DNA from 2 places in the Albibacterium sp. genome. Region 2 is predicted to be linked to the other one. Evidence: riboswitches for the same ligand, from Rfam matches in the RefSeq annotation. Region 2 holds a riboswitch; the other holds the start of a gene.

Region 1 (6,378 bases), on a different contig from region 2:
TTTGAGAACACCAAAGTTTTAAAAGTTGAAGATGGAACACCTTGCCTTGTTCATACTAACAACGGAATCGTAAAGGCAAAGCAGGTTATTATGGCTACTCACTCGCCGAAAGGAATTTACGAAGTACATACAGAAATGGAGACTTATCGTGAGTTTGCTCTGGCAGCAAAAATAAAAGGAAGTTTACCTTTAGAGGGAATATACTGGCATATTAATGATTCCTATCAATATTCAATCCGTCCTTATTCAAATGAAGAAGGAAACTTTTTGATAATAGTCGGAGAGCCCTATTTGGTTGGAACAATCAATAATACAGAAGAATGTTTGCAAAAGGTTGAGCAATATCTACATAAGCATTTTGATGTTGAAGATATTATTTACCGCTGGGCGGCACAAAACTATAAATCTGCAGACGGATTACCTTATATAGGGACAAGTCCATTACAATCGAATGTTTTCATTGCAACGGGATTTAAAGCTGATGGACTTGTTTACGGAACATTGGCAGCATCAATAATAACAGACACTATTTTTGGAGTAGAGAACGACTGGTCTAAATTATATGATCCTAAACGCTTTACTCCTCTTGCTTCAGCCGGGCAGTTTATAAAGGAGAATGTAAATGTCATTACTTCTTTAGTTAAAGACTATTTATTTTATGGAGAGGTTGATCAATTAAAGGAAATCAAAGCCGGTGAAGGGAAAACCTTGAAGTTAGATGATGAAAAAGTAGCGGCATATCGCGATGAAAATAATGAACTGCACATCGTTTCATCTGTTTGTACACATTTAGGTTGTATCGTTCACTTCAATAATGCCGAAAAAAGCTGGGATTGTCCATGCCACGGAAGTCGTTTTACCATTGATGGAGAAGTTATTGAAGGGCCAGCATATACGAACTTAGCGAAACCAAAAGATACACCTTCTTAATGTCTATGAAAATTATAGCATTTATTGTACCTTTGTTTCTTTAGTTCTTTATACATTCTTAATCAACCGAAGAAGGCTTTGCTTAGCTGCAAATTAATAGGGAATCGTGTGTAAATCACGAACTGTCGCGCAACTGTAAGTAACATAAAGTTTTTACCAATACAAGAATCCACTGTCTGAGCAATCAGAACGGGAAGGATGGTAAAAATGTTACAAGTCAGGAGACCTGCCTCATTCGAATTGACAATGCTTTCGCGATATGAAGCTACAGTCAGGTATGATACATTTTAATTCAGGTCCTTCTCCACTTATGAATTCTCTTTGTATCTCCCTTTCATACCATTCATTTCTCAAAGCATTGTGACTTAGCAAAGAACTTTAACAGATTTATTAATCTTTTAAAAAAACAACAATGCTAACTAACAATCTTGGCTACCCGCGTATTGGTAGCAATCGAGAACTCAAAAAAGCCTGCGAGCACTATTGGTCGGGCAAAACATCTCAACACGAACTTCTTCAGGTGGGTAAGGATATCCGCCAGCGAAACTGGCAATTACAGCAAGAAGCTGGTATTGATTTAATTCCTTCCAACGATTTTTCATTTTATGATCAGGTATTAGACATGACATTAACAGTTGGTGCAATACCTAATAAATATTATGAAGTTATACTAAACCGCAATAACTCAGAGATTGATCTCTATTTTGCTATGGCGAGAGGATTTCAAAAAGAAGAAGTGGATATAACTGCAATGGAAATGACTAAGTGGTTTGATACCAATTATCATTACATCGTTCCTGAGTTCCAAAAAAATCAGCAGTTCAAACTCTTTTCTACAAAAATTCTAGATGAGTTTCATGAAGCGAAACAATTGGGTATACTAACTAAACCGGTTATTATAGGCCCAGTTTCCTACTTGCTTTTGGGAAAGGAAAAGGAAGAAGGCTTTGAACGGATCGAACTGTTAAAAAATCTTTTACCTGTATACTTTGAAATCCTAAATAAATTAAAGGAAAATGGAGTAGAATGGGTACAATTTGATGAGCCATTCTTGGCAATGGACTTAAATGAAAAGGAGAAGGCTGCATTTACTTCTGTTTATACAGAAATCCATAAAAAATTTCCAGCGATCAATATATTGGTTGCTACCTATTTCGAAGGTCTGCGAGACAATACTCACTTAGCTGCTTCTTTACCGATAACAGCTTTGCATATCGACTTAATACGCTGTCCGGAACAATTGGATGAAGTGTTAAATATACTTCCTCCTCATCTTCAGCTATCCCTAGGTATAGTTGATGGAAGAAATGTCTGGAAGAACGATTTTAATAATTCCTTAGGATTGATAGATAAAGTTGTTCATAAAATAGGAACTGAACGTGTATTGATTGCACCATCTTGTTCATTGCTTCACTCTCCTTGTGATTTAACCAGTGAAACGAATGAGCTAACATTAACCCCGGAAATTAAACAATGGCTCTCGTTTGCAAGACAAAAAATCAATGAAGTAAAAATACTTAAGGAGCTGGCAGATGGGAACCAGAACAGTGATATTGCTGAAGAATTAAAGCAGAATCAAATTTCCATTGAAGCACGAAAGGTGTCTTTATTGATTCATAATCCATTAGTAAAAGAACGAGTAAGATCAATCAGAGGTGAAGATTCAAAAAGACGAAATCCTTTTATAATACGTAAACAGAAACAACATGAAGCATTAAACCTACCTTTATTCCCTACTACAACGATCGGTTCGTTTCCACAAACATCAGAGGTAAGAAATTGGAGGTCGCAATTTAAAAAGGCAGAAATCAATAAACAACAATACGAAGATTTGCTGAAGCAGGAGACTGAAAAAACCATACGCTGGCAAGAAGATATTGATATAGATGTACTCGTTCATGGGGAATTTGAACGCAACGACATGGTTGAGTATTTTGGAGAACAATTAGCCGGATTTGTATTTACTAAAAACGGTTGGGTTCAGAGCTATGGGTCACGTTGTGTAAAGCCTCCGATTATTTACGGAGATATTTCTCGTCCAAAAGCAATGACTGTTCAGTGGACTGAATATGCTCAAAGCTTAACGTCACGTTTAGTAAAGGGTATGTTGACTGGTCCGGTTACCATTCTTCAATGGTCTTTTGTTAGAAATGACCAGTCACGCTCAGAAACATGCAATCAAATTGCTTTAGCCATTCGTGACGAAGTAAGCGACTTAGAAAAGGCAGGCATTAAAATTATCCAGATTGATGAACCTGCAATTCGTGAAGGTTTACCTTTAAGAAGAGCTGATTGGCAGAATTATTTACAATGGGCCATAACTGCTTTTCGTATCGCCTCATCAAGCGTTGCCGATGAAACACAGATTCATACTCATATGTGTTACTCTGAATTTAATGATATTATCCAAAACATTGCAGATATGGATGCTGATGTTATAACGATCGAATGTTCTCGTTCAAAGATGGAGTTACTGGATGCTTTTGCTAAATTCAGATATCCGCATGAAATTGGTCCGGGAGTATATGATATTCATTCTCCGAGAGTTCCTTCAAAAGAAGAAATGGTCGACCTTTTAAAGAAAGCAAAAGCTGTAATTCCAGCTGATCAGCTATGGGTTAACCCAGACTGCGGACTAAAAACACGTCACTGGGATGAAACTAAAAAAGCGCTATTAGAAATGGTAGCAGCGGCAAAAGAACTTCGGGTAACGGAGAAAGAATTTGTTGCTTAATAAACTTAGGGATGAGGTATCTTCTTTTGATGGATACCTCTCCCCTTTTTTAAGAAACGTATCTGTCTTTTGATGATGCCAAACCAGATGTAAGTAAGAATATAGCCGCTACCAATAATAAAGCAAGCGGAACATACCAATTATGAGTTAAGCTATAGAGCGCCCCGAATAATGGAGGACCGCTAGCCGCTATCAAATAACCTACAGACTGTGCCATACCTGATAAATTTGCAGATTCAGATGGATGTTTTGTTCTAAGAATAAAGAACATGGTTACCAATGTATAAGCCAAGCCAAGGGATATTCCTACTATAATTACTGAGATCATAATGAATTCAGTCTTCCAAACAATTATTCCCAGCAAACCTAATAATAAGAGAATAAAAGTAACCCATATCAAAGAGGTTTGATCTTTCATCTTTCCGGCAACAATCGGCCCGATAAGCATAATAGGCAACTGACCCATTTGTATGTAGGAAAGCATCCAGCCAGATCTTTCAGCAGACATACCCCAGCTTTGTAAAACTGTGGGAAGCCAGGCAGCTAATGTGTAAAAAAAGAATGACTGTAAACCCATCAAAATGGATATCTGCCATGCAAGACGTGATTTCCAGAGTGATTTATTACTTAGCCTGGAAGTATCTGCTGCTGATGATACCGACCTTTTTTTAATCTGTGGCAACCAAAGAAGAAAAGCTACGAGTGCAAGAAAGCCCCAAATACCGATAGAAGCTTTCCATCCTAAGCCAGTAGATTGCCCGATGCGAATGCTGAATCCAACTGCCAAGGCTGAGGTTAGATTCATAGATACAAGATAAAATCCGGTAATAAGACCTGCCTTGTTTGGAAATTCTTTCTTGATAAAAGCAGGCATCAAAACATTTCCTACTGTAATAGCTGCGCCGATTAAAGCAGCACCAATAAATAGTAAAGAAACATTCCCAACAGAGCGAACAAATAATCCAAAAGCAAGAACTAACATGGAGTAAAGCAATAGCTTTTCCAATCCGGTTCGCTTTGCTGCCTTAGGAGCAAGAACCGACAATAATGCAAAAGACATTAAGGGAATTGTAGTTATTAACCCTACAAGCATAGGTGTAAGTCGCAATTGTTCTGTAATTTCTAATATTACCGGCCCAACAGCAGTAATGGGTGCACGTAGTGTCGATCCCACGACAATTACACCTATTGCCATTATTATAAAATCAAATCTTTTTTTTGAGGATAAATTTTTAATGAGGGGGGCACTTCCTTTTTCGTCTTCTTTCATGAATATTCTATATCATTGAAAAACTGCGACAAAGATACCCATTCGATCATATATTCAACGTATTAAAAGAAATGTTAAATATATTTGTTTAATTACGGAATGTTCGTAGATTCACTTAATAAGATAATAAAATGGAAAAACTTAGTCAACAAGAGGAAGAAGCCATGCAACTTGTGTGGAAAAATAAAGGTGGTTTTATAAAAGATATATTGAACTTATCTCCAGAACCTAAGATACCTTATACTACTTTGGCATCAACTCTAAAAAACCTAGAGAAGAAGGAATATGTAAAGTCAACCAAACTAGGAAACTCTTACCATTATAAACCTCTTATCAAAGAAAACGAATATAAAAAAGCCTTTATGGGAGATTTCGTAAGTGACTATTTCAAAAATTCTTATAAGGATTTGGTGAGCTTCTTTGCAAAGGAAGAAAAAATATCCCCAAAGGAATTAAAGGAAATTTTAGAGATGATTCAAAAACCAAAACCTTAGATTATGTCGGAATTAATGATATATCTTCTAAAAGCTAATATTGCTTTAACATTATTTTATTTGGGCTATTACTTTGGGTTGCGTAACCTGACTTTTTATAGATTAAATCGATATTATCTACTCCTAGCTCTGACTTTCTCAGTAACATACCCTTTGATTAATCTAAAAAGCTTGTTTAGTAGCAAACTGGATATTCCCGCCGAAATAATAACAGCACTTCCTGATTTGAATAACCTTCATTTTTCGCAACAAGGAATGGAATTCAGTGAAATTATTGAATATTTCCTATGGTTCAGCTTTGCAGTAGTCTTTTTTAATTTATTAATTAAACTTCGGGGAGTATTAAAGGTTCATGTAAACTCAATACCAGCTCATTGGAACATTTACCCCTATAGAAAATCACAGGAAGACATTACTCCATTTTCATTTTGGAAATCAATTTACCTTAACCCTGACAAACACAACAAAGAAGAATTTGACAAAATTTTCAAACATGAATATATCCATGTACGTCAGCTTCACAGTCTGGATACCTTAACTGCTGAGCTTGTATTTGTATTTTTTTGGTATAATCCTATTTGCTGGTTTATAAGACAGTCCATTCATGAAAACATAGAATTTATTACGGACCAAAAAGTATTATCTACCGGAATAAATAAACAAAGTTATCAATATAGCTTACTAAACATCAGCAGCTTACCTACAGAACCAGCATTAGGTAACCACTTTAACATTAAAAACCTCAAGAAGAGGATAAAGATGATGAACAAGAATCAAACGTCGAATAGTCATCTAAGTAAATATGTATTTATTTTGCCCATAGTTATCATTGGCTCGCTGATTTTTAGCATTTCAAATGCAAAGGAAAGCCTTGATTCATCTCCCTTATCTACCAGCATAATAACAAACGAAAGGATGGCAGAGGAACAAAATAGTTTATTGCCAAATAC
Region 2 (6,378 bases):
ACCGATGGTGACGGCGTGTCTGACAAAAAAGAACTCTTTACTACTAAGTACGGAAGATCGGGAAATGTTGAACATCAACAAGGTTTTATGTATTGGGGTATGGACAACTGGTTGTATAGCACCTACAATGCATTCCGCGTACGTTATGACGGATCAGCTCGTGAAAACACTGGTGCTAATGGCGCACAATGGGGTGTAACACAAGATAATGATGGAAAGATCTGGTTCCAGGGCGGAGCAAGTGGTGTTCCTTCTTACTTCCAGTTTCCGATTCATTATGGAAGATTTAATGTTCAAAATCAATTGGCGGAAGGTTTTACCGTCCCTTGGGGATCTCCTGTTTTAATCTCTGATATGCAAGGTGGTATGGACCAAATCAGAATGCCTGATGGTTCATTAAATAGTGTAACAGGTGGTGCAGGAAACGATGTATTCAGAGGTACTCGTTTACCGGAAGAATTGGTAGGACAATATTTCTATGGAGAACCGGTTGCCCGTATCGTTCGTCAGATCAATCCCGTAGTTACTGAAGGTGTTACTCAACTTCATAACGTCTTCCAGGATCAGAAACAAGAATTTATCCGGTCAACAGATCCTTTATTCCGCCCGGTTGATATGACCACAGCTCCTGATGGTACAATGTACATTACTGATATGTATCATGGTATCATTCAAGAAGGTCAATGGACTCCACCAGGAAGTTACTTACGTGCTAAAATTGAACAATATCAATTGGACAAAGCTGTAAACATGGGACGGATCTGGCGCTTGACCTACAAAGGAATGGACCGCGATAAAACACAGCCAAAAATGTTGGATGAAACAGCCGCTCAATTGGTTACTCACCTAGACAATCCAAATGGATGGTGGAGAGATATGGCGCAGCAATTGATTATCTTAAAAGGTGATAAATCTATTGTTCCAACTTTGGAAACAATGGCTCGCAGCGACAAAAACTTGTTGGCTCGTTTCCATGCAATATGGACATTAGAAGGATTGGGTGCTCTGAAACCTGATCTGCTTCGCGAACTGATGAGAGAATCAAACCCTCGTTTACAGATTCATGCAATCCGTGCCAGTGAGTCCTTATACAAAAATGGTGATCATTCATTCGAAAATGAATATAAAGCTTTCGCTAAAAATTCAAATACAGATCTTGCTCTTCAAGCAATCATGACTTTGAATACACTTGAAGTGCCAGATGCAGAAGTAGCTATCAAAGCAGTAGTTGATGCTAATAAAGCAACAGGAATTCAATTAATTGGTGATCAAATATTGAACCCACCAGCTAGTCGTAATGCTAATGCAATGGCAGCATTTACGGCTTCTGAACAAGAATCAATGAAACGTGGAGCTGTTATCTTTAACGAATTATGCTCTGAATGTCACGGCGATAACGGTAAGGGAACTATTGTTAGTCCGGGAGTTTTGATGGCACCATCATTTGTTGGAAACCCTCGTATACAGGGAAATCATGATTATGCACTTAAAGTAATTTTAAAAGGATTGACCGGTTCTATTGAAGGAAAACATTATGCAGGAAGTGTTATGGTGCCAATGGCAGAAAACTCTGACGAATGGATTGCTGATATCATTTCTTATATCCGTAATAATTTTGACAATAACAGTTCTTTTATCACAAAAGAAGATGTTGCCGAAATGAGAACAAAGGTAGCTTCTCAACCAGCACTTTATAACTACGATGAACTGATTACAACCATACCAACTGTATTGTTGCCTGCTTCAAACTGGAATATTACTGCAAGCCATGCACAGCCCACTGTAATAGGTGGTAAGGCAACCCCAAGTTCTGCTTTCAATTTTGAAGGATGGACAACCGGTGTTAAACAAGCGCCAAACATGTGGTTTCAAGTAGAAATGCCAACAGAAACAACGTTAACAGGCATAGACTTTGAATCTCCGGCAACAAGAATCCGCGGAACTGCACCAGCGATGGGCGCTGCAGGAGCGGCTCCTGCTCAACCTACATTCACAACTCTTGAAACCTCTCCTCATAAATACATTGTACAGGTATCTACTGATGGAAAAACATGGTCTCAAGTAGCTGCAGGAGAAGGAAAGAGAAAAACATCTATATCCTTTAATCCGGTTAAAGCAAAGTTTGTAAAAATAACTCAAACCGGAACTTCAGATGATGATGGTCCTTGGAAGATGTTGGGTATGAAGTTCTATCAGGCTGGGAAGACTGAATTAGCTTCTAAATAGTAATTAACAAAATATGCTATTAAACACGGAGTCCGGCTCAATTATGAGCCGGACTCCGTGTTTAATAGCTGTAAAATTTATATAGGATACTTAAGCTTCGCAACTTACACAGGTAACCATATTGGCAATAAACTCTTTCGATACGCTCTGGCTTCTTTGATAATAAAGTGTCTTAACACCCAGCTTCCATGCTTCAATCATCAGCATGTTTACATCCTTGATAGGAAGATTGGAAGGGATATTCAGGTTTAAACTTTGAGCTTGGTCGATGTACTTTTGACGGATAGATGCTTGTTGTATAATCTCGAGCTGGCTTATTTCCTTAAATGTTTTGAATACAGCTTTTTCTTCTGCAGACAGCTCTGGTAAATGTTGTACACTGCCATGATTAAGCATAATACTACGCCAGATATCTTCATTGTCCAGACCTTTTTCAATCAAAAGTTGCTTTAGGTATTTATTCTTACGCATAAAGTTTCCTTTAGATAAGCCTGCTTTGTAATAATTACTGCTAAATGGTTCAATACCAGGTGAGGTTTGACCAAGGATTGCAGAAGAAGAAGTAGTAGGCGCAATTGCCATTAAAGTTGTATTTCTTCTTCCATAATTTTTTAAAATCTCTGGTTCTCCATAAATACTTGCCAATTCAACACTCGCTTTGTCTGCTTTCTCACTAATATCTTTAAAGATGATGGTGGTCAGAGTTTTAGCCTCCATACCTTCAAAGGGGATCTTATTCTTTTGCAAATAAGAATGCCAACCCATAACACCTAAGCCCAAAGCACGGTGTCTTTTTGCAAATCGATTAGCAGAAGCCAGATAATAGTTATCTTCAGTTTTAGCAATGAATTCCTGAAGTACTGCATCTAGAAAATAGATGGCAAGCTTTACAGCTCCGGTGTCCTTCCACTCGTCGTAAAGTTCTAAATTCATCGACGAAAGACAGCATATAAATGACTCATCGAAACTGGAAGGTAAGGCTATTTCAGAGCAGAGATTACTTGAATGAATCTTTAGGTTTTTATCTTTATAGACCTGGGGCTTGTTCCGATTAATATTGTCTGTGAAAAAGATGTAGGGCAAACCCTTTTGCTGACGGCTTTCTAATACCTTGGCCCATACGACTCTTTTTTCAGTATCACCGTCAATCATTTCCTGCATCCAATAATCAGAGACACAGACACCATTAAATAGGTTTTGTATCGGGTTTCCTATATTTTTGATCTCTAAGAATTCTTTAATATCCGGATGATCGATATCAAGATATGCAGCAAATGCACCCCGACGAACTCCTCCTTGAGATATTGTATCCATCGCAGTATCAAATAGTTTCATGAAGCTTACCGCACCGCTACTCTTTCCATTATCCGTTACTGCACTCCCCCGCTCTCTTAAATGGCCAAAATAACCCGAGGTACCTCCCCCTATTTTAGTTTGCATAATTACTTCTCCTAGTTTATGAGTGATGCCCTCAATATGATCAGGAACATACACATTAAAACAGGATATTGGCAAACCTCTTTCTGTTCCCATATTTGCCCAGATGGGAGAGCTTAAACTCATCCATCCTTTTTCTATCATTTCGATAAAAGCTTCAGCTAATTCTGGTTTATACAAACGCTTTGCAGCAGCCGTGGCTATTCTTTCAATAGCAGTTTTTGTTGTTTCTCCTTTCAACAAATATCCTCTATTGAGCACTTGTTGACTTTCTTCATTCAACCACCAAAGTCTTTCCATTGTATCTTAATTATTTAAGAGTTAAAACAAATCATTCGCTGTAATACTTTTATCATGTTTGGTATAGTCTACCGGTCGCTTTGCAAAAAAATCGTCCATACTATTTGCAAAAACCTCTTCCTCAAACCATACCATGGGATGATAATCACTCTCAGAAACGTTAAATATTTTTTGCATTCCGATTTTAAACAAGCTATCATCTACCCTATATTTCATAAAATTGAGGAGGTTTTTTTTGCTGACAATATCGATTTCACCTTGTTCAAAAATCCAGTCAAGTATTTCCGATTCTACCTGAATAGAATGAAGAACGATCTCTGAAATTCTTTTTTTAGTAGTTTCATCAAAGAACTCAGGAAACTCTTCTTTTATCTTATTTACAATATACATTCCGGCATTTGCATGAACCTGCTCATCGACAGAGGTCCAAGCGATGATATTACTGATGTTTTTCATCACTCCTTTAAACCGAGTAAACGAAAGTATGATAGCGAATTGGCTAAAAAGGGAAACATTTTCTATCAGCATGGCAAATAGAACCAGCGAGAAAAGATATTCTTTCTCATTTTCTGATTTACTATAAACTAAAGCATCTGAGAGATAAGCGATTCGTTTTTCTATAACAGGCACATTAATTAACTGCGAAAATTCATTGTTGTAACCCAATACATCTAATAGTCGGGAATATGCTTCAGAATGACGGAACTCACACTCAGCAAAAGTACTTCCTAAACCATTAAATTCTGGTTTTGGTATGTGTGTATATAGGTTACCCCAGAAAGATTTTACTGAGACCTCAATCTGCGCAATTGCAAGCAAACTTCTTTTAATAACTTCCTTTTCATTAGCACTCAAATGAGAATGGAAATCTTGTACATCTGCTGTAAAATCTACTTCTGAATGAACCCAGTAAGATTTATTAATTGCCTCTGTAAAACTTAAAATTTCAGGATATTCAAAGGGCTTGTAGTTTATCCTTTTGTCGAAAATGCTCATATTAATAACTTTTTAATTTTTTAAAAACTAAAAGCTAAAAAAGTAATATGTACAAACGGATTAGCGAAAAACAGGGAATTAATACCCTTGGATTCATTCGGACATTTACTTTTCTTGCGAAAGCAAAGTCAAGCGGATAAGGAAGGTAGTCTGGCTTGAGAGTTAATCTCTATTTACAGTTGCGCAACAGCTCGTGAATTTCACACGATTCCCCTTTTTTTATTACTTGGTGCAATACCTTATTGCTATGATTTTACATGACAAAACTATTGTTTTAAAAATCGAATGCAATATTTACCTAAGAAGTATTTATCAACAATTGCAAACTTATTAACGTATGCTACTGGGAAAGCTTGTGCATCACTATGTATTGTGTTGAAAAATAGGTTAATAATCGTTCAATAGATTCTTAAATAACTTTAAAATCTGTTTTGCATAGCTCTCTTGTATGCTAAAAGAATCATTATTTTTTGCTTCTACAAAACCTTTTAAAATAATCTCCTGATCTTTTGCTACTGCGTAATAAGCATAGGGGTTTTTGAACTCGTGATTAGGAATGGGTTGAGTAAAACCAGTAATAGCGATGGCATAATTACTTAAAAAAAGCTTATTTGAACCTAAAGCCATTTGACAGGCTACTGAAAAATTAACAAACTCATTCTCTTCTCCATAAATTGGCTCGACATCAAGTATCCTTGTTTTTTGTCCTCCTTGATAAACCGTAATGCCACCTTGAAAAAACAAGGTAGCACCTTCTGCTAAAGAAAAGGCAGTTTGTAAACAGCCGGATGTCACACTTTCAGCAACAGATAAAGTCGACCTAGATTTAATCAAAAAAGAGGCAATCTGTTGCAAATCATCTTTATCATAAAGAGATTTCTCCGCACTTTTCTTATCCATTAACTACTTCTCCTCCATTTGGATGAATAATCTGACCGGTCATGTAACTAGCATCGTCAGATGCTAAAAACACATAAGAAGGGGCAACTTCATTGGGTTGACCAGGACGGCCCATTGGGACATCTTTGCCAAATTCAGCAACTTTCTTTTTACTGAAACTCGCTGGAATTAAAGGCGTCCATATGGGTCCCGGGGCTACTCCATTTACTCGTATATTTTTCTTTGCAAGATTATTAGCAAGCGAACGTGTAAATCCTACAATCGCCCCTTTAGTAGATGCATAATCAATTAAATGTTCACTACCACGATAAGCTGTAACAGAAGTAGTATTAATAATTGACGCTCCTTCTTTCAAATAAGGTAAAGCTGCTCTTGTTAAATAGAAATATGCAAAAATATTAGTTTGAAATGTCTTTTGAAGTTGCTCGTTGCTGATATCTAATAGAGATTTTTGAGGATATTGAACAGCTGCATTATTAACAAGAATATCTAATTTCCCAAATGAATCAATCGTTTTTG

Evidence for each region. Region 2 has a riboswitch for cobalamin ahead of VL047_RS10190 (ribonucleotide-diphosphate reductase subunit beta). Riboswitches for the same ligand answer to the same signal wherever they lie in the genome.
Region 1: it holds a riboswitch for cobalamin, as region 2 does, so the genes downstream of both, metE (5-methyltetrahydropteroyltriglutamate--homocysteine S-methyltransferase) here and VL047_RS10190 (ribonucleotide-diphosphate reductase subunit beta) in region 2, are expected to answer to the same signal.

Annotation. Positions count from the first base shown of each region.
Region 1 is NZ_DATJCH010000012.1:801,444-807,821, forward strand. Features, by position in the region: gene VL047_RS07520 (FAD-dependent oxidoreductase) at 1-930, shown strand, start outside; cobalamin riboswitch at 987-1,178, shown strand; gene metE (5-methyltetrahydropteroyltriglutamate--homocysteine S-methyltransferase) at 1,343-3,664, shown strand; gene VL047_RS07530 (MFS transporter) at 3,714-4,859, opposite strand; gene VL047_RS07535 (BlaI/MecI/CopY family transcriptional regulator) at 5,066-5,428, shown strand; gene VL047_RS07540 (M56 family metallopeptidase) at 5,432-6,378, shown strand, end outside.
Region 2 is NZ_DATJCH010000022.1:24,316-30,693, forward strand. Features, by position in the region: gene VL047_RS10180 (DUF7133 domain-containing protein) at 1-2,226, shown strand, start outside; gene VL047_RS10185 (ribonucleoside-diphosphate reductase subunit alpha) at 2,317-3,963, opposite strand; gene VL047_RS10190 (ribonucleotide-diphosphate reductase subunit beta) at 3,985-4,959, opposite strand; cobalamin riboswitch at 5,083-5,215, opposite strand; gene VL047_RS10195 (CinA family protein) at 5,347-5,859, opposite strand; gene VL047_RS10200 (SDR family oxidoreductase) at 5,852-6,378, opposite strand, start outside.